DNA from 2 places in the Novosphingobium sp. NFX11 genome. Region 1 is predicted to be linked to the other one. Evidence: riboswitches for the same ligand, from Rfam matches in the RefSeq annotation. Region 1 holds a riboswitch; the other holds the start of a gene.
The links. A riboswitch is a leader RNA that binds a small molecule or an ion and turns the genes downstream of it on or off. The one in region 1 is predicted to bind thiamine pyrophosphate.
Positions count from the first base shown of each region.

Region 2: another riboswitch for thiamine pyrophosphate. It lies ahead of KZO24_RS19335 (TonB-dependent receptor); the one in region 1 lies ahead of thiC (phosphomethylpyrimidine synthase ThiC).

Region 1 covers NZ_CP080384.1:2,236,991-2,244,105, forward strand. Annotated here, with positions in the region: gene KZO24_RS11400 (DUF72 domain-containing protein) at 1-235, opposite strand, end outside; gene KZO24_RS11405 (hypothetical protein) at 232-516, opposite strand; gene KZO24_RS11410 (alkylphosphonate utilization protein) at 637-945, shown strand; gene thiC (phosphomethylpyrimidine synthase ThiC) at 1,084-2,943, opposite strand; TPP riboswitch at 3,007-3,117, opposite strand; gene KZO24_RS11420 (SOS response-associated peptidase family protein) at 3,161-3,640, shown strand; gene KZO24_RS11425 (DUF1838 family protein) at 3,884-4,753, shown strand; partial or broken gene KZO24_RS11430 (uracil-DNA glycosylase family protein) at 4,800-5,407, shown strand; gene KZO24_RS11435 (MipA/OmpV family protein) at 5,395-6,198, opposite strand; gene KZO24_RS11440 (DUF2585 family protein) at 6,319-6,825, opposite strand; gene KZO24_RS11445 (GNAT family N-acetyltransferase) at 6,918-7,115, opposite strand, start outside.
Region 2 covers NZ_CP080385.1:328,326-335,440, forward strand. Annotated here, with positions in the region: gene KZO24_RS19315 (serine hydrolase domain-containing protein) at 1-936, shown strand, start outside; gene KZO24_RS19320 (SDR family oxidoreductase) at 912-1,751, opposite strand; gene KZO24_RS19325 (FAD-dependent oxidoreductase) at 1,989-2,921, shown strand; gene KZO24_RS19330 (FAD-binding protein) at 2,914-3,396, shown strand; TPP riboswitch at 3,437-3,545, shown strand; gene KZO24_RS19335 (TonB-dependent receptor) at 3,578-5,863, shown strand; partial or broken gene KZO24_RS19340 (phosphotransferase enzyme family protein) at 5,865-6,998, shown strand; gene pnuC (nicotinamide riboside transporter PnuC) at 6,998-7,115, shown strand, end outside.

The sequences.
Region 1 (7,115 bases):
GGTTGGTGCAGTACCGGCTGCCCTTGAGCGCGAAGCGGAAGCCGCCGGGCACCGCGTCGCGCCACTTGGCAAAGCTGGCGGCACTTTGGCCGCGATAGAAGGTGGCGTTGATCTCGGTGCCGGTCAGGTGTTCGCCGACGTAGGCCAGTTCGCGCGACTGGGTGAGGCCCTTGGGATAGAACAGCCCGCGCCATGGTTCATAAGTCCAGCCGCCAATGCCGATGTGAACACTCATGATTTCTTCCGGGCGAGGCGTTTACGGTTTGCGGTGACCTTGCGGCGGTAATGGCGCACGGCCTTTCCGGCGGTCTTCGGAGATGCACTCGACGTCGCCAGCATCATGCCCACTTCGGCGGCGGCCCTGACCTTTTCCGAGACCATCAGCGCGTTCTCGCGGTCGCTGCCCTTGCCGGTCATCATGTCGCTGGTGCGCATGCCCATGACCATGAGCGATTCCGCCCAGAGCCAGTAGCTGTCGTGGGCGAGTTTCATCCAGTCGGTGGTCGGGTTGCGCATGCGTGGCCCTCCTTGGGAAGAGGCAGCGTAGCACCGGCGCTCGATGCTGCGAAGGCGGCATGCTGCTGGTCAAACGCGCGTCGCGCTGCCAAGGGCGCGAGGCATCAGGAGAAATAGGTCATGGCAGACGACGACGAGGATTATGTCTACGACGAGGACAGCGGTGAATGGCTGCCCGCCTCGGAACTGACGGCGAAGCGCGCGGCGGCCGATGCCGTGGAAGTCCGCGACGCGGTCGGCAATGTGCTCGCCGACGGCGATTCGGTGACGCTGATCAAGGACCTCGACGTCAAGGGCGCAGGCCAGACGCTGAAGCGCGGGACGGTGATCCCCGCGATCCGCCTGACCGGTGACGCGCAGGAAATCGATTGCCGCTACCCCGGCATCAAAGGCCTCGTCCTGCGCGCGGAGTTCGTGCGCAAGCGGTGAGCCGTGCCTCCCCACTCCTCCGTCATTCCCGCGAAGGCGGGAACCCATCTCCTGACGTTTCATGTTGCACGCCCGTCAGATGGGTCCCCGCCTTCGCGGGGATGACAAAGAAGGTTTAGATCCAACTCGTTCGCAGAGTCAGTCGTGCTCGCGCCCGCCTGCCCCCATGTAGAGTTCGCTGCCGGTTTCGCGGAACACCTTGCTCATCTCGGCCATGCCGGCCTCCGCCTCTTCGGCGGCGACGAAGGTTTCAACCGGCTGGTTCTGCTTCGCGGCGAACTCGCGCACTTCCTGGCTGATCTTCATCGAGCAGAACTTCGGCCCGCACATCGAGCAGAAATGCGCCGACTTCGCGCCCTCCGCAGGCAGCGTCTGGTCGTGGTACTGCTCCGCCGTGTCGGGATCGAGAGACAGGTTGAACTGGTCGCGCCAGCGGAACTCGAAACGGGCGCGGGACAATGCATCGTCGCGGACCTTGGCCGCCGGGTGGCCCTTCGCCAGATCGGCGGCATGGGCGGCCAGCTTGTAAGTAACCACGCCGACTTTCACGTCATCGCGGTCGGGCAGGCCGAGGTGCTCCTTGGGCGTCACGTAGCAGAGCATCGCCGTGCCGTACCAGCCGATCATCGCGGCACCGATGCCGCTGGTGATGTGATCGTAGCCTGGAGCGATGTCGGTGACGAGCGGACCGAGGGTATAGAACGGCGCCTCGCCGCAGGCGGCCAGCTGCTTTTCCATGTTCTCCTTGACTTTGTGCATCGGCACATGGCCCGGCCCCTCGATCATGACCTGCACGTCCTGCTCCCAGGCGCGCTTCGTCAGTTCCCCCAGCGTGTAGAGTTCGGCGAACTGCGCCTCGTCGTTGGCATCCGCGATCGAGCCGGGGCGCAGGCCATCGCCCAGCGAGTAGGCGACGTCGTAGGCCTTCATGATCTCGGTGATTTCGTCGAAGCGTTCGTAGAGGAACGATTCCTTGTGATGCGCCAGGCACCACTTGGCCATGATCGAGCCGCCGCGGCTGACGATGCCGGTGACGCGCTTCGCCGCCAGCGGCACGAAGGGCAGGCGAACCCCGGCGTGGATGGTGAAGTAATCGACGCCCTGCTCGGCCTGTTCGATCAGGGTGTCGCGGAAGACTTCCCAGGTCAGGTCCTCGGCAATGCCGCCGACTTTCTCCAGCGCCTGATAGATCGGCACGGTGCCGATCGGCACGGGCGAGTTTCGGATGATCCATTCGCGCGTGTCGTGGATGTTGCGCCCGGTCGAAAGGTCCATGACGGTGTCGGCGCCCCAGCGGATCGACCAGACCATCTTGTCGACCTCGTTCGCCACGTCCGACGCGACGGCAGAGTTGCCGATGTTGGCGTTGATCTTGACAAGGAAATTGCGCCCGATCGCCATCGGCTCGCTTTCGGGGTGATTGATGTTGGAGGGGATGATGGCGCGGCCGCGCGCGACTTCCTCGCGCACGAACTCGGGCGTCACGTAGTCCGGGATCGATGCGCCCCAGTCCTGCCCGTCGCGCACGTATTCCCTGAGCATGGCGCGGCCGAGGTTCTCGCGCTCGGCCACATATTCCATCTCCGGCGTGATGATCCCGCGCCGGGCGTAGTGCATCTGGCTGACGTTCATGCCCGCCTTCGCGCGCAAGGGCCGCCTGACGACGTTGGGGAAGGCCGGAACCCCTGCCGAACGGTCAGGCCCCTTGAGGCCGTTGTCCTCGGGCTTCACCTCGCGCGCGGCGTAATCCTCCACGTCGCCGCGCGCCGTGATCCATTCGCGGCGCTTGGGGGCGAGGCCCGCCGAAATGTCGATCGTGACATCGGGATCGGTATAAGGGCCGGAGGTGTCGTAGACCCGCACCGGTGCCTCGCCGCTGCCGGGTTCGAGGTGGATTTCGCGCATCGCCACGCCCAGCGGGCCGACGTGGATCTTCCTCGATCCACGGATGGGGCCGGTGGTCACGCCGATCTCGAGCTTGGAATTGATGTCTGCCATGGATTGCCTCTCTTTTTCTCCATGGGACGAAAAAAGAGACGCATTGCGGGCGTTGAAACATGCTCAAACCCGACGCTCCACTTCCTCCGCCCGTACTAACGGGTTCAGGTTCGACGGGTCTTGTGGAGCATACCCACAACTCTCAGCCACTTGCTGGCTCCCCGGGGACGGCGCAGTGATAGACGCGCGTATCGGCGGGGTCTAGAGGCTTGAGCCCATGCCGATGCTCTATCGCCTCGACGCGCCCGCGCCGCATGTCGCACGCTCCTTCGGGGCCGAATCCGGCAATGACCCGTGGGACGGCGGCCACGTCGCGCCCGGGCAGTTCGCGCCGGTCATCACGGCTGGGCGAGAGGCGATCGCCGGGCCGAGGCCGCACTATCGCACCCCGCGCCGGATGATCCCGCGCCTCTGGGGCGTACCGCCGCCGCCCTCGGTGCACGAGCAGCGCGGCATCCTGACGGTGCGCAACCTCGACAGCCCGTTCTGGATCGGCAACTTGCGCAACAGCGAGTTCCGCTGCCTGGTGCCCGCCACCGCCTTCATGGAGTGGGGCCGCCCCTCGCCCACGGATGGCAAGCGCCGCCAGTGCTGGTTCGCCTGCGCCGACCTACCGGTCTTCGCCATGGCGGCGGTATGGAAGGACAGCGAGATCCCTCCTTCGCCCTCCTCGCCTGCGAAGCGAACGCGGCACTGAGAGCAGAGGGGCGAGAGACGATGCCGGTGATCCTCCCACCCGATCCGGCCGTGCAGGACACCTGGCTGCGCGGCGCCTGGGACCGCGCGAAGAGCCTCATCGTGCCTTACTCCTCGTCCCTCATGGAGATGCGCGTGGCGGGCTGAGCCCATCGCTATCCGAGACGCGATCAATCCCATGCCGCATGCTTGTTGCTCCTCCGATAACGATCAACTTTCTCGATCGCAGTAAGGGGAGTGTAAAATGATCGACCAGAACGACGCGGCAAAACTGAACCGACGAACCGCCTTGGGACTGGGCGCCACCGCGCTTGCCGCAGCCTCGCTTCCGGCGGCGGCCGCAACGCCGAAGAAGCGCCTGCTCGATCCCGCCAATGCGGCCGATGCCTCGCTGATCTATCGCAAGCTGCGCTATCGCACGGACGACGGCCTCGTCTTCTCGTGGATCAAGGGTCCGTACATGGCCGCGACGGGCGGCGACCTGATCCCGGTCTATGCGATCAATCTCGGATCGATCCAGCGCATCACGCACAACGCCGACGGCAGTTTCGAGCTGATCGACCTGGAGATCAGCTTCCGCGTCGATATCGACACCGGCCGTCGCCTCACCGACCTCCGCAACCCGATCACGGGAGAGACCGTGAAAGTCGGCGGTCGCGGCCCGATCCCCACGCGCGTGCGGGTTTCGGCGACCAACGAGATCGACATTCCCGACGTCCCGGGTACGCCCCGCTTCGAGCACGTCCACACCCCCGCCGTGCCCTTCACCTTGCGCACCGGCGAGATCGCGGTGCGCGACCGCTCGCACGCCAGAGTGACCGCTCCCGACGGCTCGGTGTCCTATCTGAACGAAGTGAGCACCCTGTCCGCGCCGAGCGCGCTGGTGCTGGACCCGGCGGTCACCAACGTCGACACGCGGGTGCAGTCCAACGACGTGCGCAGCTGGCCGGAATGGCTGCGGATGGGCGATCGCCCCGGTACGCTCAATCTGTTCGGCAACGGCGGCAAGGTGAAGCGCTTCGAAGACCTTCCGGCGGACTGGCACGCCATGCTCGAGACGTATTATCCGCAGATCGCCAAGGACCCCATCGCCGCTCTCGACAAGGCGGGGTAACAGGGCACGCCTTGTCTCAGGCAAGGAAGGTGGCCATCTGCGGTAGATGGCCTCCGCGACCCTCGACACCCTGCTCGGCGAAATCCGCGCCTGCCGCCTGTGCGAGACGGCGCTGGGCTTCGAGCCGCGCCCGTTCGTCGCGGCCAGCCCGTCCGCGCGCCTGCTCATTATCGGGCAGGCGCCGGGCAGCAAGGTCCATGCCAGCGGCATAGGCTGGGACGACGACAGCGGCGACCGGCTGCGCGGCTGGCTGGGGCTCGACAAGGCCATGTTCTACGACACCGCGAAAGTCGCGCAGATGCCCTCCGGCTTCTGCTATCCGGGCAAGGCGAGCGGCGGCGACAAGCCCCTCGCCCCGAATGCGCCCCGCGCTGGCACGCGCCGCTGCTGGCCGAACTGCCGCAGCGGCGCCTGACCCTGCTGGTGGGGCAGTACGCCCAGAAACGCTACCTGCCGCGCGGCTTCGCGCCCAACCTCACCGAAACGGTGCGACGGTGGCGCGAGGCGCCGGATGGGCTGTTCCCGCTCCCTCATCCGGCGTGGCGCAGCCGGCTGTGGATGGCGAAGCACCCGTGGTTCGAAGCGGAAGTGCTGCCTGACTTGCGCCGAAAGGTGATCGAAGCCGTCGAAGGCTCCCCGCATCAGAACGTATAGGCCACGCCCGCGCCCAGGACCCACTGGTTCGCGCTGCCCCGCAGCGAGGTGAACGGCGTGTCCTTGCCGTCGTTCAGCATGCGCGAATAGTTCGCCACCCCGAACACCGAAAGCCCACCGTCGCGCACGTCGCCGGAGAGATCATAGGCCATCAGCAGCGAGGTGTTGACGCTGTCCCAGCCGCCCTTGGCATTGTAGACCGGCAGCCCGCTCGCAAGGCTTTGCCCCGGATTCACCGAGTAATAGTAGCGCGCGAACTTGTCATCGACACGGCGGGCGCTGACCGCCAGCACCGTGACGACCGCCGGGCTCAGGGGCGTCGTGTAGCTGATCGCGGGGGACCAGACCATGCCCTTGTAGGCGCCGTTCACATCCCACTTCACGTCGCTCGACAGCGTGAGCGTATCGTAGTCGTGCAGCACGCGGTACTTGGTCACGCCCGCGCTGACGCCGACCTCGATAACCGGATCGAGCTTGCCTGCCGCCCGCACGACCTCGTCCCGCACGCGCCGGTTGCGATTGAACGAGGCCGTGACCACCGGCCCCAGCGAAAAGCCGATGCCCGAATCCTTGTCGTCGGGAATGAAGTCCAGCGCCACGCCCGCAACGCGCGGATTGATGTCCACGCCCTTGAAATGGCCGCGCACCAGCGGCACCGGCGAGAGGATGTAGTCATCCGAGCCGCGATAGCTGGGAACATAGACCGCACCGACGCCGACCGTCAGGTAATCGCCGTCGAGGACGTTCTCGGTCGGCTGTTGCTGCGGCGCCTCCTGCGCGATGGCGGGCATCGAAAGAAGGGCGGCAGATGCCGTGCAAATCCGTAAGACAAGGCGTGAATTCATGACGGTCCCCTGAAGATCTTGAGAGACCAACGCTTTGCGGGACCTAACAGTTGCCTCGCTTGGCTTTCAGGCCGACGACTGCCAGTCACGCACCGCCTCGATCGGGTGCACCAGCATCAGGACGTTGAGGGTCAGGTTGTCCCGGATCATGAACAGCGTGAACGCCTCGAACACCAGCGCCAGAGCTACGCTGGCTCGGGGCGGGAGGCGCGCGGCGACAATGAAACCCAGCGCCATCCACCCCACGTCGCTCAGCGAGTTGAGCACGCTGTCGCCGCTGTAACCGTAGCTGATAGTGACTGAACGGTAGCGATCGATGATCAGGGGCGAGTTCTCCAGCAATTCCCAGCCTCCCTCGAAAGCCACCGCCAGCGGCAAGGCCCAGCGCGGCGACAGGACGCGGCCCAGCGCAGTCCACCGCCAGAGCGCACGCGCGATTCCGTAGAAGATGAGCCCGTGGATGACGTGGCTGAAACTGTACCAGTCAGCGATCTGCTGGCTATTCTGGTCGGACTGTACGTCCCCAGCCCAGAATCGCACGACGCCGCAAGGGCAGATGCCCGGGCGGCCCATCGAAAGCTCAACCAGAAGCAGCGCAAGGCCAAGACAAAGCGCCAGCCACGCCGCCGGACGATGCGGCAGCAGGGGCGAGCGTCCCGCGAGGTTCAGGATGCGGCGGCGCCTTCGGGCAGCGTCTCATTGCCGTCGCCGAGGCGGCGCTGCATGAGGAACACGTCGATCCACTGACCGTGCTTCCAGCCCGCCGCCGTCAGCGTACCGACCGGCAGGAACCCCGCCCGCGCGTGGAGCACGACCGAAGCCGGTTCCGAGGCTGCGATCACCGCGAAAGCCTGCCGGAAACC
Region 2 (7,115 bases), on a different replicon from region 1:
AAGGGCGCTCTGGTCGAGCAGGACTATTTCGGCGATACGCATGAAGATACGCCGATCATCTCCAAGTCGCTGTCCAAGCCTCTGGCGGTCATCGCCGTTGGGCGGGCCATCGTGGCCGGCAAGATCGCGTCGCTCGACCAGCCGATGGCGGACTTCATTACCGAATGGCAGGGGACACCGCGCGCGGCGATCACCATCCGGCAAGTGCTCGGGATGCGATCGGGCCTGCTTCCGCAAGGTGCCGCGCCCAATCCCGGCGACATCCTCAACCGTGCCTACCTTCACCCCTATCACGATCGCATCATCATCGACGAGTACCCGCTCGTCGATGTGCCGGAGAACCGCTACGAATACTCCAACGCCAACGGCGAACTCGTCGCTCCCCTGATCGAGCGGGCTACCGGCATTCCGTTCGAGCAATGGATCGCGCGCGAAGTGCTGGCACCGATCGGCGCGCGGGGCGGACGGATCTGGATGAACCGCCCGGACGGCACGCCGCATTCTGGCTGCTGCGCCTTGCTGCCTGCCGAGAGCTATCTGCGGCTGGGTATCCTGCTCGTCCGCGACGGGGTTTGGGAAGGCAGGCGGCTTTTGCCGGAGGGTTTCGTCAAGGCCATGGTCACGCCGACGGAGCAGAACCCGCACGCGGGGCTCGGCGGCTATATCGGCAGTCCTTATGTCGAATGGCGAGGGCCGGCCAACCCGCAAGTCCCTTTCGGTCGGTCCTATCACTCCGCGCCTTATGCGGCTGCGGACCTGTTCCTGTTCGACGGCAATGGCAATCAGGTGGTCTACATTGTACCATCGCACCAGCTGGTGATCCTGCGCACTGGCGAACGTCCGCCCGCAAAGCCGGTCTGGGACAATGCGATGCTGCCCAATATCGTGCTTGAGGCGATCGATGGAGGTGGTCAGGAAGGCTCCACCGGGAAATAACGCGCAAGCACGTCGCGCGGCTTGCCCTTGCGGCGGTCACGGATCTTGCGCGGCGTCAGCCACGTGAAGATCCGGCCGTTGCGGGTGTTCGTATCGACAATGCGGGCGGCCCACCGGCCGATCGTCTCCGGGTGGTCGGCAATGAGATTTACCCAGTCACGACGGGCGCGCGCGCCCTCGGCATCCAGCTTTGCGTGTTCGCGCAGGAAGCCCTCCGTGATGACGAGGCCGGGGCTGATTGCGCCGACGACGATGGGGTGGGCGAGGCTTGGGCTATGCTTCATCTCCTCGGCCAGAGAGCGGGTAAGGTAGGTAACGGCGGCCTTGGTGGTGGCATAGCCGTTCATGAAGGGCATCAGCGTGCCGTCCGCCCCTGCCCCCAGCATGTTGTAGAGCGCCCCCTGCCTGCCGGCTGCGCGCCATCCGCGGATCGCCGTCTGGCAGCCATGCACCAGTCCCATGACGTTGATGTCGAGCATTCGGCTCACTTCGGTTTCGGGCATGTCGACCAGCCCGCCGCCGAGCGCCAGCCCGGCATTGTTGATCCAGATATCGATACCGCCGAACCGTTCGCAGGCATCGTCCCATGCCGCGCGTACCGCATCGGCACTCGTGACATCGCAGGCGCCGCCTTCGGCGCGGGCGCGATCCTGGTGCAGGTGCCGGGCCGTGTGGCGGGCATCCTCGCCATCGGAAGAGGATACGTAGACGTTGATACCCCGGTCGAGCAGCGCTTGCGCCAGCGCCTTCCCGATCCCTCTCGAACTGCCGGTGACGAACGCGGTCCGAAGGGCAGTGGTATCGTGAGCGGGCATGGTCTTTACGTCCCCATCGCGGCAGGCCTTTGCTTCGAGGCTAGCGCCCGGCCGCGCATGCTTGACCCGCTTCGTTCGTGAATGTTCGCGCAGTGAATTTTCCGGGCAGGCGGCGATGTTCGTCTGTTGAAAAGGCGCGAAGAGGGGGCAGGACAGGGAGCGCCTTGCTTCTCCATTCGTGATCGGGCCGCTTGCACATCCTCATGGGCAAGCCCTTCTCGCGGACAGGTTTCGATCATGAGCGACGCAATGCACTTTCCCATCGTCATCGTCGGCGCCGGCGGCACCGGCCTGACCGCCGCGCTCGCTGCGCACGACGCCGGGAGCGAGGTCCTCGTGCTGGAGCGCGACGCCTCGCCTTCGGGCTCCACCGCGATGTCGACGGGCCTGATCCCGGCCAGCGGCACGCCCGAGCAGGAAACCGCAGGGATCGTCGATACGCCCGAAATCTTCGCCGCCGACATGGTGGCCAAGACCAAGGGACGCGTGGATGGCGAACTCGCGCTGCACGTCGCAAGGGAATCGGTCGAGACGATCGCGTGGCTGCGCGATTGTCATGGAGTGCCGCTCGATCTCGTCGACGGGTTTCTCTACCCCGGGCATAGCGTGCGCCGCATGTACGGCACGCCGAACCGGACGGGGGGCGAGTTGATGGCGGCGCTCGAAGCGGCTTGTGGGGAGGCGCAGATACCCATCCTCACCGAAGCGACCGTGGAAGAATTGCTGCATGACGGCGACCGCGTCACCGCGGTGCGCTACACACGCCCCGACGGCAGCGCGGAAATCGTCACCTGCGATGCACTTATCCTCGCCTGTTCGGGCTTCGCGGGCAATGCGGAGATGGTCGCGCGGTTCATCCCCGACATGGCGGAGGCGACGTTCCACGGCCATCCCGGCAACAAGGGCGATGCCATCCGCTGGGGGCTGGAGATGGGCGCCGCGGTAGCCGACATGACCGCGTACCAAGGCCATGGCGGACTGGCAGTGGGCCATGCTGTGCCGATCCTGTGGCCGCTGATCATGGAAGGTGGCTTTCAGGTCAACGTCGAGGGGCGCCGCTTCTCCGACGAGATCCGCCGGCTATTCCGAACAGGCGGCCAAACTCAATGCGCAGCCGGGGCGTGTCGGCTGGTCGATCTTCGACGAGCGGCTGCATGTATTGATGAGTGATTTCGACGATTACCGGGACGCTTTGCGCGCCGGTGCGGTGGTGAGCGCACCCACCCTGCCTGCGCTGGCCGAGGCGATCAGGGTGCCCGTCGCAGCACTGGAGGGCACTTGTGCCGAGGTCGCGGCGATCGCGCGGGGCGAGCGGGAGGACGCCTTCGGGCGATCGTTCGCCGCTTCGCAGGTTCTGGCGGGTCCATACTATGCTGCCAAAGTGACGGGCGCGCTGTTTCACACCCAGGGTGGGCTGGTGATCGACAGCCGGACGCGCGTGCTGCACGAGGACGGGACGGCGTTTCCCAACCTCTTCGCAGGCGGAGGCGCGGCGCGGGGCCTGTCCGGCGACGCGTCCTATGGCTACCTTGCCGGTAACGGTCTGCTTGCGGCCACGACGCTTGGCAAGATGGCGGGCCGTGCTGCCGCAGCCTTATCCGTTCAGACGCTTTCTTTCACGGCAGCCCCTGACTCCAACCTGTAATAATATCGCTTCCCACTTCGCGTCGAAGCGCCTAAGGCGCGCTCCATCCCCGGGGGCCGCTCATGCGCGGCTGAGAGGTGGTCAGCAGACCACGACCCGCTGAACCTGATCCGGTTGACACCGGCGTAGGGAGGGTTGGCGGCAAGTCCGTTATCCCTCCGAGTGGAGTGGACGCGAGACTATGACGGGCAATTTTTCGTATCTCTGTGGCGCGGCGCTGGCATTCCCGGCCCTGTTCGCGGCGGCTCCGGCGCTGGCTGACGAGGCCGATGCCTCGCCGATCCAGGTCATCGGTCATGCCGACCCCGAGGGCCTGCTGCCCGACCAGACCGAACCCAAGGCGGTCAGCGCGATCTCGTCCGAGTTCATCGTCAAGCAGGCACCGACATTCAACGCCTTCCAGTTGGTGAACCTGCTACCCGGCGCCAATGTATCGATGAGCGACCCTTACGGGCTCTCGGCCAGTTCCAGCCTGACACTGCGCGGGCTGGGGCAGGACCAGATCGGCGTGCTGATGGAAGGGGCGCCGCAGAACGACATCGGCTATTACAACGCCTATCCTTCGCAGTTCGCCGATGCCGAGAACGTGCGTCAGGTCAGGCTCGTGCAGGGCGGGGCGGACATCGATGCGCCGGTCGTCGCGGCGGCAGGCGGCCTGTTGTCGCTGACGCTGGATGACCCGAAGGAGCGCATGGGCGGACTGGTCAACCTGTCGATCGGCTCGTTCGACGAGCGGCGCGCTTTCGTGCGCTTCGATACCGGCGAGATCGGCAATACCGGGCTCAAGGCCTTCGTGTCGTACTCCAACAACCGCGCCGACAACTGGCGGGGGCCAGGCTTCGACAAGCGCCAGCACATCGACGCCAAGCTGCTCGCCGAATGGGGCGAGGGCAACCGCGCCAGTCTGGCCCTGTCGTTCAACGAGGCCGAGACTTCGGGCTATCCGGCGCCGACGCTGGCCGATTGGCGCGCTTACGGTCGCGGTTTCAATTACAGCACGAAGTATACCGAAGGCGATACCGGGTACTGGCGCCTTTACCGCGCGCCGTTCCGTAACCTCTACGCCTCCGCGCCGGTGCATCTGAACTTCGGCAGCGGTCTGACGCTCGACAGCACCACGTATCTCCAGTTCGGCTACGGCAACGCGCCTTACGGGACGCAGTTGACCACGACCGGCAATTACCTCGGCACCGAGGAACTGACGCAGCCGGTGGAACTGCCGGGAGCGGTGGACGGCCTACGCACGGTGATGGGGAACTGGACCGGCAAGCAGATGCGCACTGGCAACGTCAGCAAGCTGACGCTGGAGGCCGGCGCGCACACGATCACGGCGGGGCTCTGGTTCGACTACGGCACCGACCGGGTACAGCAGACCTACACCTCGATCGGCGCGGAGGGGCAGCCCTTCGACAAGTGGGGCTATCCGAGCAAGGCGATCCGCACTGCGGACGGCCGCCTGCTCGCTTACGAGAACGCGCGTACGGTCACGGTGACCAAGGGCTTCTTCGTCGCCGACAGCGTGACCGTCACGCCGCGCCTGACCGTCGATGTGGGCTTCAAGGGCGTGGATTTGCTGCGCAATGGCCGCAACCATCTGCCGGGGCCGCAGGACAAGGTGCATACCGACAGCTTCGCGGCGCTCCCGCGCGCGTCGGTGCACTACAAGCTGGACGAGCGGCAGCAGCTGTTCGCCAACGTGACCACGAACTTCCGCACGCCTAACGAGTTCGCGCTCTACAACAGCTACTACGGCGGCGAGGTGGTGCAGCAGGGGACTTCGAACCTCAAGAACGAGTACTCGGTTTCCGAGGAACTGGGCTATCGCTATATCGGGCCGAGCCTGTCGTTCTCGCTGACCGCGTTCCATTATCACTTCCGCAACCGGCAGGTGGCGACGGTGATCAATAGCGGCGGGGCGCTGGTCAATTCTACGGTCAATGGCGGCAGTCAGACCAGCTACGGCCTCGATGCCGAGATCGACTATCGCCCGGCCAAGGGCGTCAGCATCTACGCCTCGGGCGAATATCTGCACACGCGGCAGGACGACGACCTGGCCATCGGCGGCGACTATCTGCCGACGAAGGGCAAGCGCGCGGTTTCGAGCCCCGAGTTCCAGTTTGCCGTGGGCAGCACCTATGACGACGGGCGCCTGTTCGGCAGCACCGCGCTCAAGTACGTTGGGCGGCAATATTCGTCGTTCATGAACGACGAGAGCATCAAGGGCTATGCGACGCTCGACCTAGCGATCGGTGTGCATCTGGCCGGGCTGATCGATGCGCAGCGCATGGACTTGCGGGTCAACGCGATAAACGTGACCAATCCGCGCGTGCTTTCGGGCGTGTACTCGGTCAGCAGCAACACGCAGGACACGGTGGGTCGGGGCGGCACGGTGATCTCCGGCTCTGCACCCGCCTATTACATCGGCGGCGGCCGGGCGGTGGTGGCGACGCTGTCGCGCGCGTTCTGACATGAGCGGCGCGGTGTCTCGGGCGGACCATCTCGTGCACGGGATGGGTACGGAGCTTGAGGCGGCCGTCTGGCCCGCGATAACGGAGGCCGAGGCGGAAGGCGTTCTCGCGCACTTCCCGAAAGTCGGGCGACTGGAAGCGCTGCGCTGGCATTCCCCTCGTCCGTTCTCGGCCGCGACGCTGGTGGAAGCGGGCGGGGAAACGCTGTTCCTCAAGCGCCACCACCGCGCGGTGCGCTCCCCGCCGCGCTGGGCGAGGAGCACGCCTTCATGGCACATCTGCGGGCGAAAGGGCTGAGCGTGCCCGAGGTCATGGTGACGTCGGACGGCGGCGGAGCGGTGGCGCAGGGGGAATGGACGTACGAACTCCATCGCCGGGTGCCGGGCATCGATCTCTACCGCGAGCGGCAGTCGTGGACGCCCTTCCTCTCGCATGATCATGCTTTCGAGGCTGGCGTCGCGCTGGCCCGGCTGCATGCGGCTTCGCGTGATTTCGCAGCCGAGGCGCGAGAGGATCGTCCGCTGGTCGCCAGCTTCACCATCGTGCCTTCGTCCGACCCGCTCGCGGCGGCCGAGGCTTATGTGGCAGCACGGCCGGCTCTCGACGCCTACCTCGATGGCAAGTCATGGCGCCGTGAACTGGCTCGACTGTTCGATGCGCTGGGCGAGGGAATTGTGGACCGGATCAAGGGTCGGCCTACCCTATGGACGCACAACGACTGGCACCCTTCCAACCTCTTATGGTCCGTTAGGGGCACTGTGAGTGCCGTTATCGATTTCGGTCTCGCGACCCGGACTTGCGCTATCCACGACCTCGCCACGGCGATCGAGCGAACGGCCATTCCCTGGCTGGAAATCGGCGGAAATGCGGGCGATCCGCAGGCGGCTCGGGCAGTGATCGCGGGCTACCGGACGGTCCTCCCGCTGACCGGCGCGGATGTTCGGACGATCGCCTGTCTCGCTGCCGCTGGTGCATGTCGAATTCGCTTTGTCGGAAGTTGATTATTTCGCAGGAATCCTCGCTGATCGCGGTCAGGCCGACCTCGCGTGGCAGGGCTATCTCATCGGGCACGCCGAGTGGTTCCTGTCCCCGCCGGGACGCGATTTCCTGAGCCGGTTGGAGGCCGCAGCCTGATGTCGATACTGGAGATTGTCGCCGTCGTCGTCAGCTTCCTCGGCATCTGGTTCACTGCCCGCCGCTGGATGCTGTGCTGGCCGGTCAACCTGTTGGCCTGCGCCTTGTATTTCAAGG